2 regions of the Streptomyces hamibioticus genome follow, and region 2 is predicted to be linked to the other one. Evidence: riboswitches for the same ligand, from Rfam matches in the RefSeq annotation. Region 2 holds a riboswitch; the other holds the start of a gene.
What was found. A riboswitch is a leader RNA that binds a small molecule or an ion and turns the genes downstream of it on or off. The one in region 2 is predicted to bind glycine.
Positions count from the first base shown of each region.

Region 1: it holds a riboswitch for glycine, as region 2 does, so the genes downstream of both, gcvP (aminomethyl-transferring glycine dehydrogenase) here and gcvT (glycine cleavage system aminomethyltransferase GcvT) in region 2, are expected to answer to the same signal.

Region 1 covers NZ_JBKKQY010000001.1:6,420,491-6,427,756, reverse strand. Annotated here, with positions in the region: gene gcvP (aminomethyl-transferring glycine dehydrogenase) at 1-1,887, opposite strand, end outside; glycine riboswitch at 2,062-2,157, opposite strand; gene ACLGIH_RS29170 (PRC-barrel domain-containing protein) at 2,283-2,654, shown strand; gene ACLGIH_RS29165 (DNA polymerase IV) at 2,576-4,039, opposite strand; gene ACLGIH_RS29160 (MerR family transcriptional regulator) at 4,133-4,777, opposite strand; gene ACLGIH_RS29155 (bifunctional nuclease family protein) at 4,936-5,409, opposite strand; gene ftsR (transcriptional regulator FtsR) at 5,494-6,231, opposite strand; gene ACLGIH_RS29145 (FHA domain-containing protein) at 6,274-7,146, opposite strand.
Region 2 covers NZ_JBKKQY010000001.1:2,227,419-2,234,684, reverse strand. Annotated here, with positions in the region: gene glyA (serine hydroxymethyltransferase) at 1-486, opposite strand, end outside; gene gcvH (glycine cleavage system protein GcvH) at 499-876, opposite strand; gene gcvT (glycine cleavage system aminomethyltransferase GcvT) at 999-2,117, opposite strand; glycine riboswitch at 2,162-2,277, opposite strand; glycine riboswitch at 2,278-2,373, opposite strand; gene ACLGIH_RS09855 (AAA family ATPase) at 2,557-3,225, shown strand; gene ACLGIH_RS09850 (enhanced serine sensitivity protein SseB) at 3,304-4,116, shown strand; gene ACLGIH_RS09845 (enhanced serine sensitivity protein SseB C-terminal domain-containing protein) at 4,299-5,111, shown strand; gene ACLGIH_RS09840 (ABC transporter substrate-binding protein) at 5,377-7,044, shown strand; gene ACLGIH_RS09835 (ABC transporter permease) at 7,147-7,266, shown strand, end outside.

The DNA.
Region 1 (7,266 bases), 4.2 Mb from region 2:
GCCGTCCTCGGCGGTCCTGACGACGACGACCTTCATGCCGGCCATCACGGCGCTGGCCGCGTTGGTGCCGTGCGCGGAGGACGGGATCAGGCACACCGTGCGCTGCTCGTCGCCGTTGGCGCGGTGGTAGCCGCGGACGGCGAGCAGACCGGCCAGCTCACCCTGCGACCCGGCGTTGGGCTGGAGGGAGACCTTGTCGTAGCCGGTGACCTCGGCGAGACGTTCCTCCAGCTCGCGGATGAGCGTGAGGTAGCCCTGGGCCTGCTCGGCGGGCGCGAAGGGGTGCAGCTGCCCGAACTCCGGCCAGGTGACCGGCTCCATCTCGGTGGTCGCGTTGAGCTTCATGGTGCAGGAGCCCAGCGGGATCATGCCGCGGTCCAGCGCGTAGTCGCGGTCGGCGAGGCGGCGCAGGTAGCGCAGCATCGCGGTCTCGGAGCGGTACTGGTGGAAGACCGGGTGGGTGAGGTAGTCGTCGGTCCGCAGCAGCGCCTCGGGCAGGGCGTCCTCGGTCGCCGCGTCCAGCGCCTCGATGTCGCCCTCGACGCCGAACGCCGACCACACGGCGCCGACCTGGGCGCGCAGGGTGGTCTCGTCGCAGGCGAAGGAGACGTGGTCGGCGTCGACCAGCCGCAGGTTGACGCCGTTGTCGCGGGCGGCGGCGACGACCTCGGCGGCCCGGCCCGGCACCCGGGCGGTGACCGTGTCGAACCAGGCGCCGTGGACGATCTCCACACCGGCGGCCGTCAGGCCCGCGGCGAGGACCGTGGCGTAGCGGTGGGTGCGGCGCGCGATGGTCTTCAGCCCCTCGGGACCGTGGTAGACGGCGTACATACCGGCCATCACGGCGAGCAGCACCTGCGCGGTGCAGATGTTGCTGGTGGCCTTCTCGCGGCGGATGTGCTGCTCACGCGTCTGCAGGGCGAGGCGGTAGGCCTTGTCGCCGTCGGCGTCCACGGAGACGCCCACGAGGCGGCCGGGCAGACTGCGGGCCATCTTGTCGTGGACGGCCATGTAGCCGGCGTGCGGCCCGCCGAAGCCCATCGGCACGCCGAAGCGCTGGGTGGTGCCGACGGCGATGTCCGCGCCCAGCTCGCCGGGCGACTTCAGCAGCGTGAGCGCGAGCAGGTCGGCGGCGACGGTGACGAGCGCGCCCAGCTCGTGCGCCTGGTCGATGACCGGCTTGATGTCGCGTACGGCACCGGAGGCGCCCGGGTACTGGATCAGGACGCCGTTGATCTCCCGCTCGGCGACCTCGGCCGGGATGCCCTCGCTCAGGTCGGCGACGACGACCTCGACGCCGGTCGGCTCGGCGCGGGTCCGGATGACCGCGATGGTCTGCGGCAGCGCGTCCGCGTCGACCAGGAACAGGCCCTTCTTGTTCTTGCCCATGCGCCGGGACAGGGCCATGGCCTCGGCGGCCGCGGTGCCCTCGTCCAGCAGTGAGGCGCCGGAGGTGGGCAGGCCCGTGAGGTCGGCGACCATGGTCTGGAAGTTCAGCAGGGCCTCCAGGCGGCCCTGGGAGATCTCCGGCTGGTACGGCGTGTACGCGGTGTACCAGGCCGGGTTCTCCATGACGTTGCGCAGGACGACGGGCGGGGTGAACGTCCCGTAGTAGCCGAGGCCGATCATGGAGTCGAGGACCTGGTTGCGGTCGGCGAGGGAACGCAGCTCGGCCAGCACCTCGGGCTCGGTGCGGGCGCCCGGCAGGTCCAGCGCCTCGGCGTTCTTGATCACATCCGGCACCGCGGCGGCGGTCAGCTCGTCGAGCGAGCCGTAACCGACCTGCGCGAGCATCTTGGCCCGGGCCTCGTGGTCGGGGCCGATGTGGCGCTGCTCGAAGGGCGTTCCCTGTTCGAGCTCGGAGAGCGGGGTGCGATGGGCGGTCATTGCGGAGGCCTCCTGGTCTGACGACCTTCGAGGGGCACCACGGCACGGGTACCCGGACGGCCTCCCCCTCTGTCATCTCGACCTGAGAGCTTCACCGGGCCGCCCGAGGGCTCCCGGCTTTCACCGTCGGTGAGAGCGGAAGCCGTCGACACCCGCTCTGCTTTCCAGAGTGACCTCGTCCGTGCGGTACAGGGGCCTGAGAGATTCCGGGGAGGATTTGCTCCTTCGGCGCCTCCGATGGAGTTCGGAGGACTCTCCCGCACAGGGTCAGCAGCCGTTGTCAGCCTACCAGCGAGGTCAACGCCCCCACCTTCGAGTGGCCGCCATCACGAATGTGCCGTTTTGTAGTGCTTACGGATGATTTACCGGATGGTTTGCGACCACGTGGAGGGACCGTGCGCACCGACATCGATCCGCGCAACCTGATCGGCCGCAAGGCGTTCGACCGCAACGGCACCAAGCTCGGCACCATCGACGAGGTCTACCTCGACGACGCCACCGGCGTTCCCGAATGGGCGGCCATACGCACCGGCCTGTTCAGCAGGGACGCCTTCGTCCCTCTCGAGCCCAGCGAGCTGGTCGACGGCACCCTGCGCGTGCCCTTCGACCGGGCGCTGATCAAGGAGGCCCCCGACTTCGGCGTCGGCCGGCACCTGTCTCCCGAGCAGGAACTCCAGCTCTACCACCACTACGGTCTCGACGTGGCGGCCCCTCCCCCGCCGCCCGACCGCGACTTCGGCAAGCTGGCGGGCTCCGAGGAGGCCTGACCGACCGGCGGCCGGATGCCGGGCGCCGCGGGTCTTCGCTGCGCCGACGCCGGCGGGCCCACCAGCGGCAACGGCTCCGCCGGCGCCAGCTCGGGGTCGTCGACCCGGAAGGTGCGCACCCGCCCCGGCTCCGAGCCGGGCGTCTCGAAGCGCACGGTGACCCTCCCGAGGCCGCTGCCCTGCACCCACCCGTGTCCGTGGACGGCGTGCCGCACATCGTGCCCGGAGGGCCAGCGGCGCTCGGCGGGCGGCTGCCGCGGCTCCTCGGCGGGCTCGGCGTCCGGCTCCTCGGCGAGTTCCTCCGCCCGCTCCCCCGCCGCCTGCGCGAACAGGTCCTCCTGCGTGTAGTCGGCGAGCCCGCTGACGCCGACCCCGAGCAGCCGCACACCGCCCGTGGTGTCCACCGAGTCCAGCAGCCGCGCCGCCGCGTCCCGGATCACCGACGGGTCGTCGGTGGGCCCGCGCAGGGTCTCGGACCGGGTCAGGGTGGAGAAGTCGTAGCGCCGCACCTTGAGCACGATGGTGCGCCCCGACAGCCCGGCCCCGCGCAGCCGCCGCACACACCGGTCGGCCAGCCGCCGCACCTCCAGGCCGACCCGTGTCCGGTCGTGGATGTCGACGTCGTAGGTGTCCTCCACCGACACCGACTTCGTCTCCCGCTCCGCCACCACCGGCCGGTCGTCGCGGGCCAGCGCCATGGCGTACAGCCCGTGCCCGTGGGCCTTGCCGAGCAGCCGGACCAGCTCGTCCTCGCCCGCCTCGACGATCTCGTCGACCGTGGTGATGCCGGCCCGCCGCAGATGGTCGCCCGTCGCCGGTCCCACCCCGGGCAGCGTCCGCACGGACATGGGGCCCAGCAGCGCCCGCTCGGTGCCCGGCTCGATCAGGACCAGCCCGTCGGGCTTGGCCTGCTCCGACGCGATCTTGGCGAGCATCTTGGAGGCGGCCAGTCCGACCGAGCCCGAGAGCCCGGTCACGGCCCGGATGTCCGCGCGCAGCCTGGCCCCGGCCAGCCGCGCCGACTCCGCGTCCCAGGCCGCCCCGCCGGCCTCCAGGTCCACGAACGCCTCGTCCAGGCTCAGCGGCTCCACCAGCGGCGACAGCGCCCGCAGCAGCTCCATCACCTGCTCGCTGATCGACCGGTAGAGGGCGCCGCGCGGCACCAGATAGGCGGCGTTCGGCGCGAGGCGCCGGGCCTGCGCCATGGGCATCGCCGAGTGGACGCCGAAGACCCGTGCCTCGTACGAGGCGGTGGCGACCACTCCGCGGGGCCCGAGCCCGCCCACGACGACGGCCTTGCCACGCAGGCTCGGCTTGGACGCCTGCTCCACCGAGGCGAAGAAGGCATCCATGTCGAGATGCAGAATCGTGGGCGCGGTCCTCACATCTCCGATGCTGCCCTACGCCACTGACAACGCCCTGTCCCCGGGCCGGGGAATTCGCCCGCGGACCGGGGAGCCAGGGTGGTTCGGGGCGGTTCAGACCGCCCGGTTGCGCCGCCGGGCCAGCTCGTCCGCCGGATTGTGTCCGACCAGGGTCTCTCCGGTGTCGATCCGCTCGCCGTGCAACTGCGACAACGCGCTCTCCACGTCCCGCCACACCACACCCACGGCGATGCCGAAGACGCCCTGTCCGCCCTGGAGCAGGGCGTGCACCTCGTCCGGCGACGTGCACTCGTACACGGTGGCGCCGTCGCTCATCAGCGTCATCCGCTCCAGGTCGCGGAAGCCGCGCTCCCTCAGGTGCTGGACGGCGGTGCGGATGTTCTGCAGCGACACCCCGGTGTCGAGGAACCGCTTGACGATCTTCAGGACGACGACGTCACGGAAGCTGTACAGGCGTTGCGTCCCGGAGCCGTAGGCCGGTCGCACGCTCGGTTCGACCAGTCCGGTGCGGGCCCAGTAGTCCAGCTGCCGGTAGGTGATACCAGCCGCCGCGCAGGCCGTCGGGCCTCGGTAGCCGATCTGCTCGGACGCCATGGACGTCGCCCCTCCGCTGCTCGGCATGACCGTGGGACGCTGCGGAACGTGATCGGCCGCGCCGTTGGGAAGCCGGTACGGGCCACTCGACCCGAGACTGCGTCCGGGGGCACCCCCAGCCGTACCGTCGCCGCTGATTCTCACGCCGACCTCCGTCCTTGACCTGCCTCCTCGACGGTAGGCAGTCACCAAGGGTGCGTCAACGATCGCCACACTCGGCACGCCGAGTGATAATCACCCTACGAGTGGTTTGCCGTGTCCCACCGCGGGGTAAGGCTAGCCGAATGCGCTCGTGAGGTGCGTCATTGATTGCTGCTGCCGAAGTCCTCCGGTGAGATCTGGTCGAGGAACTCGCGGAACTTCTCGACCTCGTCCTCCTGCTCGTCCGGGATCGCGATACCGGCGTCGTCGAGCACCGTGTCGCTGCCGTAGATCGGCGTTCCGGTGCGCAGCGCCAGCGCTATGGCGTCGGACGGACGGGCGCTCACCTCGACACCGCTGGCGAAGACCAGCTCGGCGTAGAAGACCCCCTCACGCAGGTCGGTGATGCGTACCTCGGTGAGCTCCTGGCCGACGGCTTCCAGCACGTCCTTGAACAGGTCGTGGGTCAGCGGCCGGGCGGGAGCCATGCCCTGCTGGGCGAAGGCGATCGCCGTCGCCTCCCCCGGGCCGATCCAGATGGGGAGGTAACGGTCGCCTCCCACTTCGCGCAGCAGCACGATCGGTTGGTTGGAGGGCATCTCGACCCGGACACCTACGACATCGAGCTCGTTCACACAGCAACCCTAGGCCGTGCTCGGGACGTTTGGGTAGTCGAGCAGGGAACGGGTGGCCGATCCGGCCCCCCACCGCCACCCGATTCAGGGCAGGCGCACGCCCAGCGCGCTCTGCACGAGCGCCGCGTGCAGCTTCACGGCCAGCCCCGCCAGCTCCTTGGCCCGGGCTTCCGCGTGCGCCCTGGTCTGCGGGTTCCGGTGGCGCTTCAGCGGGGCCACCACCTGGTCCACCAGCCCGGCCTCCCGGTCGGCGGCGGCCTTCATCACCCGCAGATGGCGTGGTTCGATCCCGAACCGTCCCAGTTCGACGACGAGCGAGGCCACCGTGACGGACTCCGCGTCGTAGGCGCCGTCGGACAGCGGAGTGATCAGCCCGTAGGACTCCCACTCGTGCAGTTGCTGCTCCCCTATGCCGGCCGCGGCCAGCAGCTCCGACCGCCCGATCCGGGCCGCCGTGGGCCCGTCCCCGGCCCCCGCCGGAGCCTCCCCGTCCCGCTGGCGGCCGAGCGCCGGCAGCGGGACCGCCTCGCCCCGCTCCATGGCGTCCAGGTGCTCGCGGATGACCTTGAGCGGCAGATAGTGGTCCCGCTGCATCCGCAGCACATGGCCGAGGCGCTCGACGTCGTGGGCGCTGAACTTGCGGTACCCGGCCGGGGTCCGCTGTGGCTCGACCAGGCCCTCGGACTCCAGAAAACGGATCTTGGAGATGGTGATGTCGGGAAACTCGTCGCGCAGCACGTTCAGCACCGTGCCGATGCTCATCAGCCCACTGTCCGTGGCGGCGGTACCGTGCCCGGCCCCGCCGCTCGGTGTTTGAAGCATGGACCTTCCCTGGGGTCCCCCCGGAGCGTGTCCGGGGGACGGTCAGTAGCCCCGCTGGCTCGCGTAGAACACCAGCCGGTACTTGCCGATCTGCACCTCGTCTCCATTCGACAGGGCGACCTGGTCGATCCGCTCGCGGTTGACGTACGTGCCGTTCAGGCTGCCGACGTCGGCCACCGTGAAGGTGCCGTCCGCGCCGCGGCGGAACTCCACGTGCCGTCGGGAGACCGTCACGTCGTCCAGGAAGATGTCGCTCTGCGGGTGCCGCCCGGCCGTGGTCAGCTCGCCGTCCAGCAGGAAGCGGCTCCCCGCGTTCGGACCGCGCCGCACGACCAAAAGCGCGGAGCCCATCGGCAGGGCCTCGACCGCCGCCTGTGCCTCGGGCGAGAGCGTCGGCACCGGCGTCTGGCCGGTGGCCTCGGCGTCGTAGGCCTCGAGGCCCGAGATGGAGATCGTGGACGTCGTCTCGGACGAACGCTCCGCCGCAACGCCCGGGCGCAGCGGCGCGCCGCAGTTGGAGCAGAAGCGGCTGTTCTCCGCGTTGCGGTTACCGCACCTCGTACAGACCAGGGCCGACATGGACGGATCCTCCTGCCGCGGCTGCCCCGCCGGGACATTGGACGCGTACGGATCTGGGCTGAACCCTCCACCCGTACTTGAGGTTGACGGTTGCCCGAAACCTATGCCGCCGGACTGTGCAGGGTCAACCGACGGCGCGCCCTGACCACCGGAAATGTCACCGCCCGGACCAGCCACCTGGTCGCGGAAGAGCGGGCGCCCGCCTTCCGCGTCGGGCTGTGCGCGATGACGAGCGGTCGCGTTGTCGCGTCCCTCTCGCGCGCTCTTGCCGAACAACTTCGCAAACAACTTCACGGGCGATTCCCCTTGACCGAAACAGACCCGCCCGTGGGGCAGGACGAACCCTCACTGAACCTACCGGCCGACCCGGACATCCTCACAACGTCCGTCTCCACCAGACAGTTTCCATCACGCACCACCCAATCGGTGCGCCGACCCCCCGCAACCTCATGCCCT
Region 2 (7,266 bases):
GGCCAGCCGCTCCACCTCGGCCATGTCGACCAGGCCGTCGTCGCCGACGTGGTAGGCGACGACGTCGTAGAGCTTGCCGGAGAAGTTGATCTTCATGCCGTGGGTCAGGTGCCCGCCGTGGGCGAGGTTCAGACCCATGATCGTGTCGCCGGGCTTGAGCAGCGCGAACATCGCGGCGGCGTTCGCCTGGGCACCGGAGTGCGGCTGCACATTGGCGTGCTCGGCGCCGAAGAGCGCCTTGATGCGGTCGATGGCGATCTGCTCGACCACGTCGACGTGCTCGCAGCCGCCGTAGTAGCGGCGGCCCGGGTAGCCCTCGGCGTACTTGTTGGTGAGGACCGAGCCCTGCGCCTCCATGACCGCGACCGGCGCGAAGTTCTCGGAGGCGATCATCTCCAGGGTGGACTGCTGGCGGTCCAGCTCCGCGTCGACGGCGGCGGCGACGTCGGGGTCGAGCTCGTGCAGGGGGGTGTTCAGGACAGACATCGGCAGGGCTCCTCAGCCGGCGGCGTAGGCGGTGTACTCGTCGGCGGAGAGCAGGTCGGCCGGCTCGTCCGTGACGCGCACCTTGAACAGCCAGCCGCCCTCGAAGGGCGCGGAGTTCACCAGCGACGGGTCGTTGACGACGTCCTCGTTGACCTCGGTGATCTCACCCGAGACAGGCGAGTACAGGTCGGACACGGACTTGGTCGACTCCAGCTCGCCGCAGGTCTCGCCCGCGGACACGGTGTCGCCGACCTCCGGGAGCTGGACGAAGACGACGTCACCGAGCGCGTTGGCGGCGTGCTCCGTGATGCCGACCGTCGAGACGCCGTCCTCGGCGGCCGACAGCCACTCGTGCTCCTTGCTGTAGCGCAGCTGCTGGGGGTTGCTCATGGCCTGAATTCTCCTGTACGCGGGGGAGTGCTGATGAATGGGGGACCGACTGGAAGGCTGCCGACACCGCTGGTGAGCAGCGCGAACCTACGCGAGGACACCTGCGGGTACGGACCCAGTCTCTACTTCTGGCGCTTGTAGAACGGCAGCGCCACGACCTCGTACGGCTCGTGGCTGCCCCGGATGTCCACGCCCACCCCGGGCGTGCCCGGAGCCGCGTGCGCCGCGTCGACGTACGCCATCGCGATCGGCTTGCCCAGCGTCGGCGACGGCGCCCCGGAGGTGACCTCGCCGATCACCTCGCCGCCGGCCACGACCGCGTACCCGGCGCGCGGCACCCGGCGGCCCTCGGCGACCAGGCCGACCAGGACCCGGGGCGGCTGCGAGGCGGCGCGCTCCGCGGCCTCCGTCAGCGCCGCGCGGCCCACGAAGTCGCCCTCCTTCTCGAACTTGACCACCCGGCCGAGCCCGGCGTCGAACGGCGTCAGCGAGGTCGTCAGCTCGTGCCCGTACAGCGGCATGCCCGCCTCCAGGCGCAGCGTGTCCCGGCAGGACAGGCCGCAGGGGGTCAGGCCGGCCGCCTCGCCCGCCTTGGTCAGCGCCTGCCACAGCTCCACCGCGTGCTCCGGCTTCACGAACAGCTCGAAGCCGTCCTCGCCGGTGTAGCCGGTACGGGCGATCAGCGCCGGGACACCGGCCACGGTGCCGGGCAGCCCCGCGTAGTACTTCAGGCCGTCCAGGTCGGAGTCGGTCAGGCTCTTGACGATTTCCGGCGACTCGGGGCCCTGCACGGCCAGCAGCGCATAGGCGTCCCGGTCGTCGCGCACCTCGGCGTCGAAGCCGGCCGCGCGCCCGGCCAGCGCGTCCAGCACCACCTGGGCGTTGGAGGCGTTGGCGACCACCATGAACTCGGAGTCGGCGAGGCGGTAGACGATCAGGTCGTCCAGGATGCCGCCGTCCTCGCGGCAGATCATGGTGTACCGGGCGCGGCCGGGCTTGACGCCGCCGATGTTGCCGACCAGCGCGTAGTCCAGCAGCGCGGCGGCCTGCGGACCGGTGACGGTGATCTCGCCCATGTGCGAGAGGTCGAAGAGACCGGCCCGGGTGCGCACGGCGGTGTGCTCGTCGCGCTCGGAGCCGTAGCGCAGGGGCATGTCCCAGCCGGCGAAGTCGGTCATGGTCGCGCCGAGCGAACGATGCACGGCATCGAGCGCGGTGCGGCGGAGTTCGGTACTGCTCATCGGTCGGTCGTCTCCCAGGGCATGACGCAGGCGGGCGAGGTGAGTCCTCCCCATCTGTCATCGGAACCTGAGAGGTTCGCCATGACCACCTTCAGTCCGGTGATCAGGACTTGCACCTTGGGTGGGGCCGCCCTCGGGGCGGCCCGCTTTTCAGATGTGCCTCGCCCGCGCGGTAACGGGGCCTGAGAGATTCAAGGGAGGTACTTGCTCCTTCGGCGCCCCAGCCGGTGGCTGGGAACTCTCCCGCGCGGATTCAAACGGCCGGTATGCAGTTGGCGCGCACATCATTGCACGCATCGTCCGGTCGTGGCAGAGCAAGCTCTTTGTGACCGGCTTGTGGCAGCACGTACACGAAAGCACGAGACTCCCGCATTACCTTCTTTTTACACTCGACGGGGACGGGGAAACTCGTGAACCGCCCCAGGGGAGGACGATCACGGTGAACAGGACCACGGCATACGCCACGACCTCGGGTCTCGCGCTGCCCAAGCAGCCTGCAGGCCCGGCCCGGGAGGCGTGTGCCGACCAGACCGCACCCGTCGTCCGCGACCTGCGGGAGCGGGCCGGCCGCAGCCCGCACGCCCTGCTCTTCGGGCCCGGCGACATCGTCGTCGTCACCGGCCTGCCCGGCAGCGGCAAGTCCACGCTGATGGAGCGCACCGTGCGCGGGATGCGCATCGACTCCCAGGACACCCGCGACCGCTGGGACCGCCGGATGCCGCGCCTCCTGCCGTACGCCCTCTACCGCCCCCTGGTCCGGTTCGCCCACTACGCCGGCCTGCGTCGCGCGCTGCGCTCCGGCGAGGGCGTCGTCGTGCACGACTGCGGCACCCAGGCCTGGGTGCGGACCTGGCTGGCCCGCGAGGCCCGCCGCCGGGGCACCGGCCTGCACCTGCTGCTGCTCGACGTCAGCGCCGAGGCGGCCCTGGCCGGCCAGCGCGAGCGCGGCCGGGGCGTCTCCCGCTACGCCTTCCGCCGGCACCGCACGGCCACCGCCCGGCTGCTGCGCGCCGCCGCCGAGGGCACCCTGCCGGGCGGCTGCGCCTCGGCCGTGCTGCTCGACCGGGCGGCGGCGGACACGCTGCGCCGGATCGGCTTCACCGGCTGACGGCCGCCGCGGGCCCGCGGGGCCGAACGGGTTAGCCTTTCCAGCCACACCAGCGGTTCGAGCAGGCGGTAGGAACAGATGGACTTCCCAGCGGGCTCCCCGGACTTCTCCGCGGACTTCTCCGCGGACCTCCCGGCGCAGGCGCACCCCCATCCGCACGGCGGATGGCCGGGCAACGAGCTGGAGGAGGTGCTGTCGGCCGCCCTCGGCGTGCCGTCCGCGGGCGGCCGGATCGTCGAAGTCCTCGGCCGCAGCTTCGTCTGGGTGCCGCTGCCGAGCGGCGGCGGCCCGGACGGCGGCACCCTCGACCTGCCGACACTGGAGATCGACGGCCAGGCGTACGTGCCGGTGTTCAGCTCCGAGGAACAGCTCCGCCAGGTCGCCGGGGCGCACATGGCGTACACCGTCGCCCCCGCCGTGGAGTTCGCCCGCGGGCTGCCGCCGCAGGCCGGCATCATCGTGAACCCGGAGGGCGTGGTCGGCATACCCCTCCCGCCGCCCGCCGTGGCCGAGCTGTGCCGGGCGGGCCGCACCCCGCTGGACGGTCCCGCGAGCGGCGGCCGGGTCAAGCTGTTCGAGCCCGACTGGCAGGACGACCCGGTCGACTTCCTCTCCGCCGCCTCCGCCGAGTTCGCCGCCGTCGGCGTGGTCCGCACCGCCCGCCGCTGCCTGGCCGCGGTCGAGACCGCCGACCCCGTCATGTTCGTCGGCGTCGAACTGACCCATTGGGAGGGCGACGCCCGCGCCCTGCCCCTGGAGGCCCTGGGTCGCGCCCTGGCCAAGGCCCCCACCGACTGGCCGGTCAACCTGGTCCTCCTGGAAGCGGCCGAGGACCCGGTCTGCGACTGGATGCGGGAACGGGTCCGGCCGTTCTACTCCAGGGACATGTGAACGACGACGGTCGAGGGGCGCGGGGCCGTGCCGGTCCGCGGCTCCGCCCCGCGGGCGCGACCAGCCATGACGGTCCCGCACCGCCGACGGTCGAGTAGCCCCGGGCCGGAGGGCGCCGCCTGTCCGCGGGGCCACTTAAGCTGGTTTCATATCCGGGGCAACTTCTCGAAGGGGCGGTACAGGTGAGCGCCAGCGGCACCGCGACCGGGCAGGTCGAGCACATGCTGCGCCAGGTGACGCCCGGGCGCTACGACGCCTACGAGGCGCTCCTGCGCGCGCTCTCGACCCCCGCCTCCGGTCAGGTCTGGATGCTGCTGTGGCACGGTCAGGCCGGCTCGCCGGACGCCCAGTACGGAAACATGGAGGTCGACGGCTTCGGCTACGCCCCGTGCGTCACCTCCGCCCAGGAGCTGTCGGCCAGCGGCTGGAACCGCTCCTACGAGGTGGTCGACGGCCTGGAAGTGGCCCGCGCCCTCTACCCCGACCGCTACGGCCTGTGGCTCAACCCGCACGCCCCCGGCGGCGGCGTCGGCATCCCCTGGCTCGATCTGCGCCGTATCACCACCGGCCTGGACCGCCAGCCCGCAGGGCCCCTGCGGCTGTCGGAGCCGGCCATCGAGATCCCCCAGTTCTACGCCCTGCTCACGCAGAACGCCCACCGCACCCCGGCCGTCCGCTCACTGCGCCGCGCCTGGGTGCAGCCGGCCCTGGGGGCGCCGTACCTCGCCATCGGCCTGGACGTGTACGAGACCTCCCCGCCGGCCGTGGACGCGGTACGCGCGATGATGCAGCAGTCCGTCGGCGCGGTGCCCGACGGACTGCCGGTGTCCACGGTGGCGATGACCGACGCGTTCGACCCGGTCGCCATGTGGCTGCGGGCCAATGCCCGCCCCTTCTACGACCGCGAGGCCCACGGCACCGCCCCGGCCGGCGGCTACGGATACCCGCCGGCGCCCGGCCACCGGCCCGGCGCCGCGGCTCCGCACGCCTACTGACCGTCCGCCCCTCGGACGGCCCCGGTCCGGCTCCCACTCCTGCTCCCGCTCGCGGCAGGACCCGATCCGGCCTGCGAACTCTCCTCTGTGTCGGTCGAGTTGACCGCGCACACCCCGGATGTACCGGAAGCATCCGATTTATCGAGTGTTCAGATCTCAGCTAGGTATCACCGCTATCCGGACTGTTCTCGGGCGCGGGTCCCGTCTGTAGTGTTCAGGCGGTCAACAATGCATTCCCTTCAGCGGAACCCGGAGTGGCCTCCCTATGCGCATATCCAGATCCCGCGCCGCCAGGGCGATCACGGCCGCGTTGGCGGTCGGCCTGATCGCCACCGGCTGTGCCAGTGAACGAGACAAGGAAGACTCGAAGGGCGACAAGGACACGTTCGTGTTCGGTGCCCCGGGTGACCCCGCCTCACTGGACCCGGCCCTCGCGAGCGATGGCGAGACCTTCCGGGTCACCCGCCAGGCCTTCGAGGCCCTGCTCGAGCACGAGCCCGGAGGCACCGAGCTCGTCGGCGGCCTCGCCGAGAGCTGGGAGAGCAACGACAAGGGCACGGTCTGGACCTTCAACCTCCGCAAGGGCGTGAAGTTCCACGACGGCGAGGCGTTCAACGCCGCGGCCGTGTGCGCCAACTACGACCACTGGTTCAACTGGACGGGCACCTACCAGTCCAGCGCGGTCTCGTACTACTGGCAGAAGATCATGGGTGGCTTCGCCAAGAACGAGGACCCCGAGACGCCCGAGGCGAACTACAAGTCCTGCACCGCCAAGGACGAGAACACCGCCGTCATCGAGGTCAAGAAGCCCTCCGCGAATCTGCCGGGCGGCTTCTCCCTGCAGGCCCTGGCCATCCACTCGCCGAAGGCCATCGAGGCGTACAAGAAGCAGGCGGCGTCCGCCAGCGGCGACGCCATCTCGTACCCCGACTACAGCCAGAAGGCCGGCACGGTCGCGGGCACCGGCCCGTACAAGGTCGCGAAGTGGAACAAGGGCAACAAGGAGGTCACCCTCCAGCGCTTCGACGACTACTGGGGCGACAAGGCCAAGGTGAAGAACCTGGTCTTCCGCACCATCGACACCGAGGAGGGCCGCCGCCAGGCGCTCCAGGCCGGTGACATCGACGGCTACGACCTGGTCGCGCCCGCCGACGTCAAGACCCTGGAGAACGACGGCTTCCAGGTCCCGACCCGCGGTGTCTTCAACCTCCTCTACCTCGGCATGACCCAGGAGGCCAACCCGGCGCTGAAGAAGAAGGAGGTCCGCCAGGCGATCGCGCACTCCATCGACCGCGAGAACCTGGTCAAGACCCAGCTGCCCGAGGGCGGCAAGGTGGCCACGCAGTTCATGCCGGAGACGGTCGCGGGCTACTCGGAGGACGTGAAGAAGTACCCCTTCGACACCGCCAAGGGCAAGCAGCTGCTCAAGGACGCCGGTGAGAGCGGCCTGAAGATCGACTTCTGCTACCCGACCGAGGTCACCCGCCCGTACATGCCTGCTCCGCAGGACCTGTTCGAGCTGATGAAGGCCGACCTGGAGAAGGCCGGCATCAAGGTCACCCCGAAGCCGATGAAGTGGAACCCGGACTACGTGGACGCCACCGAGGCGGGTGCCTGCCCCCTGTACATGCTGGGCTGGACCGGTGACTTCAACGACGGCTACAACTTCATCGGCACCTGGTTCGCCCACTACGACAAGGCGTGGGGCTTCAAGAACAAGGAGCTGTTCGAGGCGGTGAACGCCGGTTCGAAGTTCGCCGACCCGGCCAAGCGGACCGAGTCCTACAAGAAGGCCAACGAGGTCATCATGGACTACCTGCCGGGCCTCCCGATCTCCTCCTCCCCGCCCGCCATCGCGTTCGGCAAGGACGTCAACCCGCCGAAGGTCTCCCCGCTGACGCAGGAGAACTTCGCGGAAGTCTCCTTCAAGTAAGCGGAAAGACAGGCATCACCCACGGGTCCGTTCGGCTGCTGCACCTCGGCGGCCGGGCGGACCCGTTCATGAAGGCACACTCGTAAGAAAGGGGCATGCGGGGTGTTGCGTCTCGTCGTACGACGACTGCTCCAACTCATTCCCACCCTGCTCGGCCTGTCGGTTCTGCTCTTCCTCTGGCTCAACCGACTGCCCGGCGGACCCGCCTCAGCGATCCTGGGG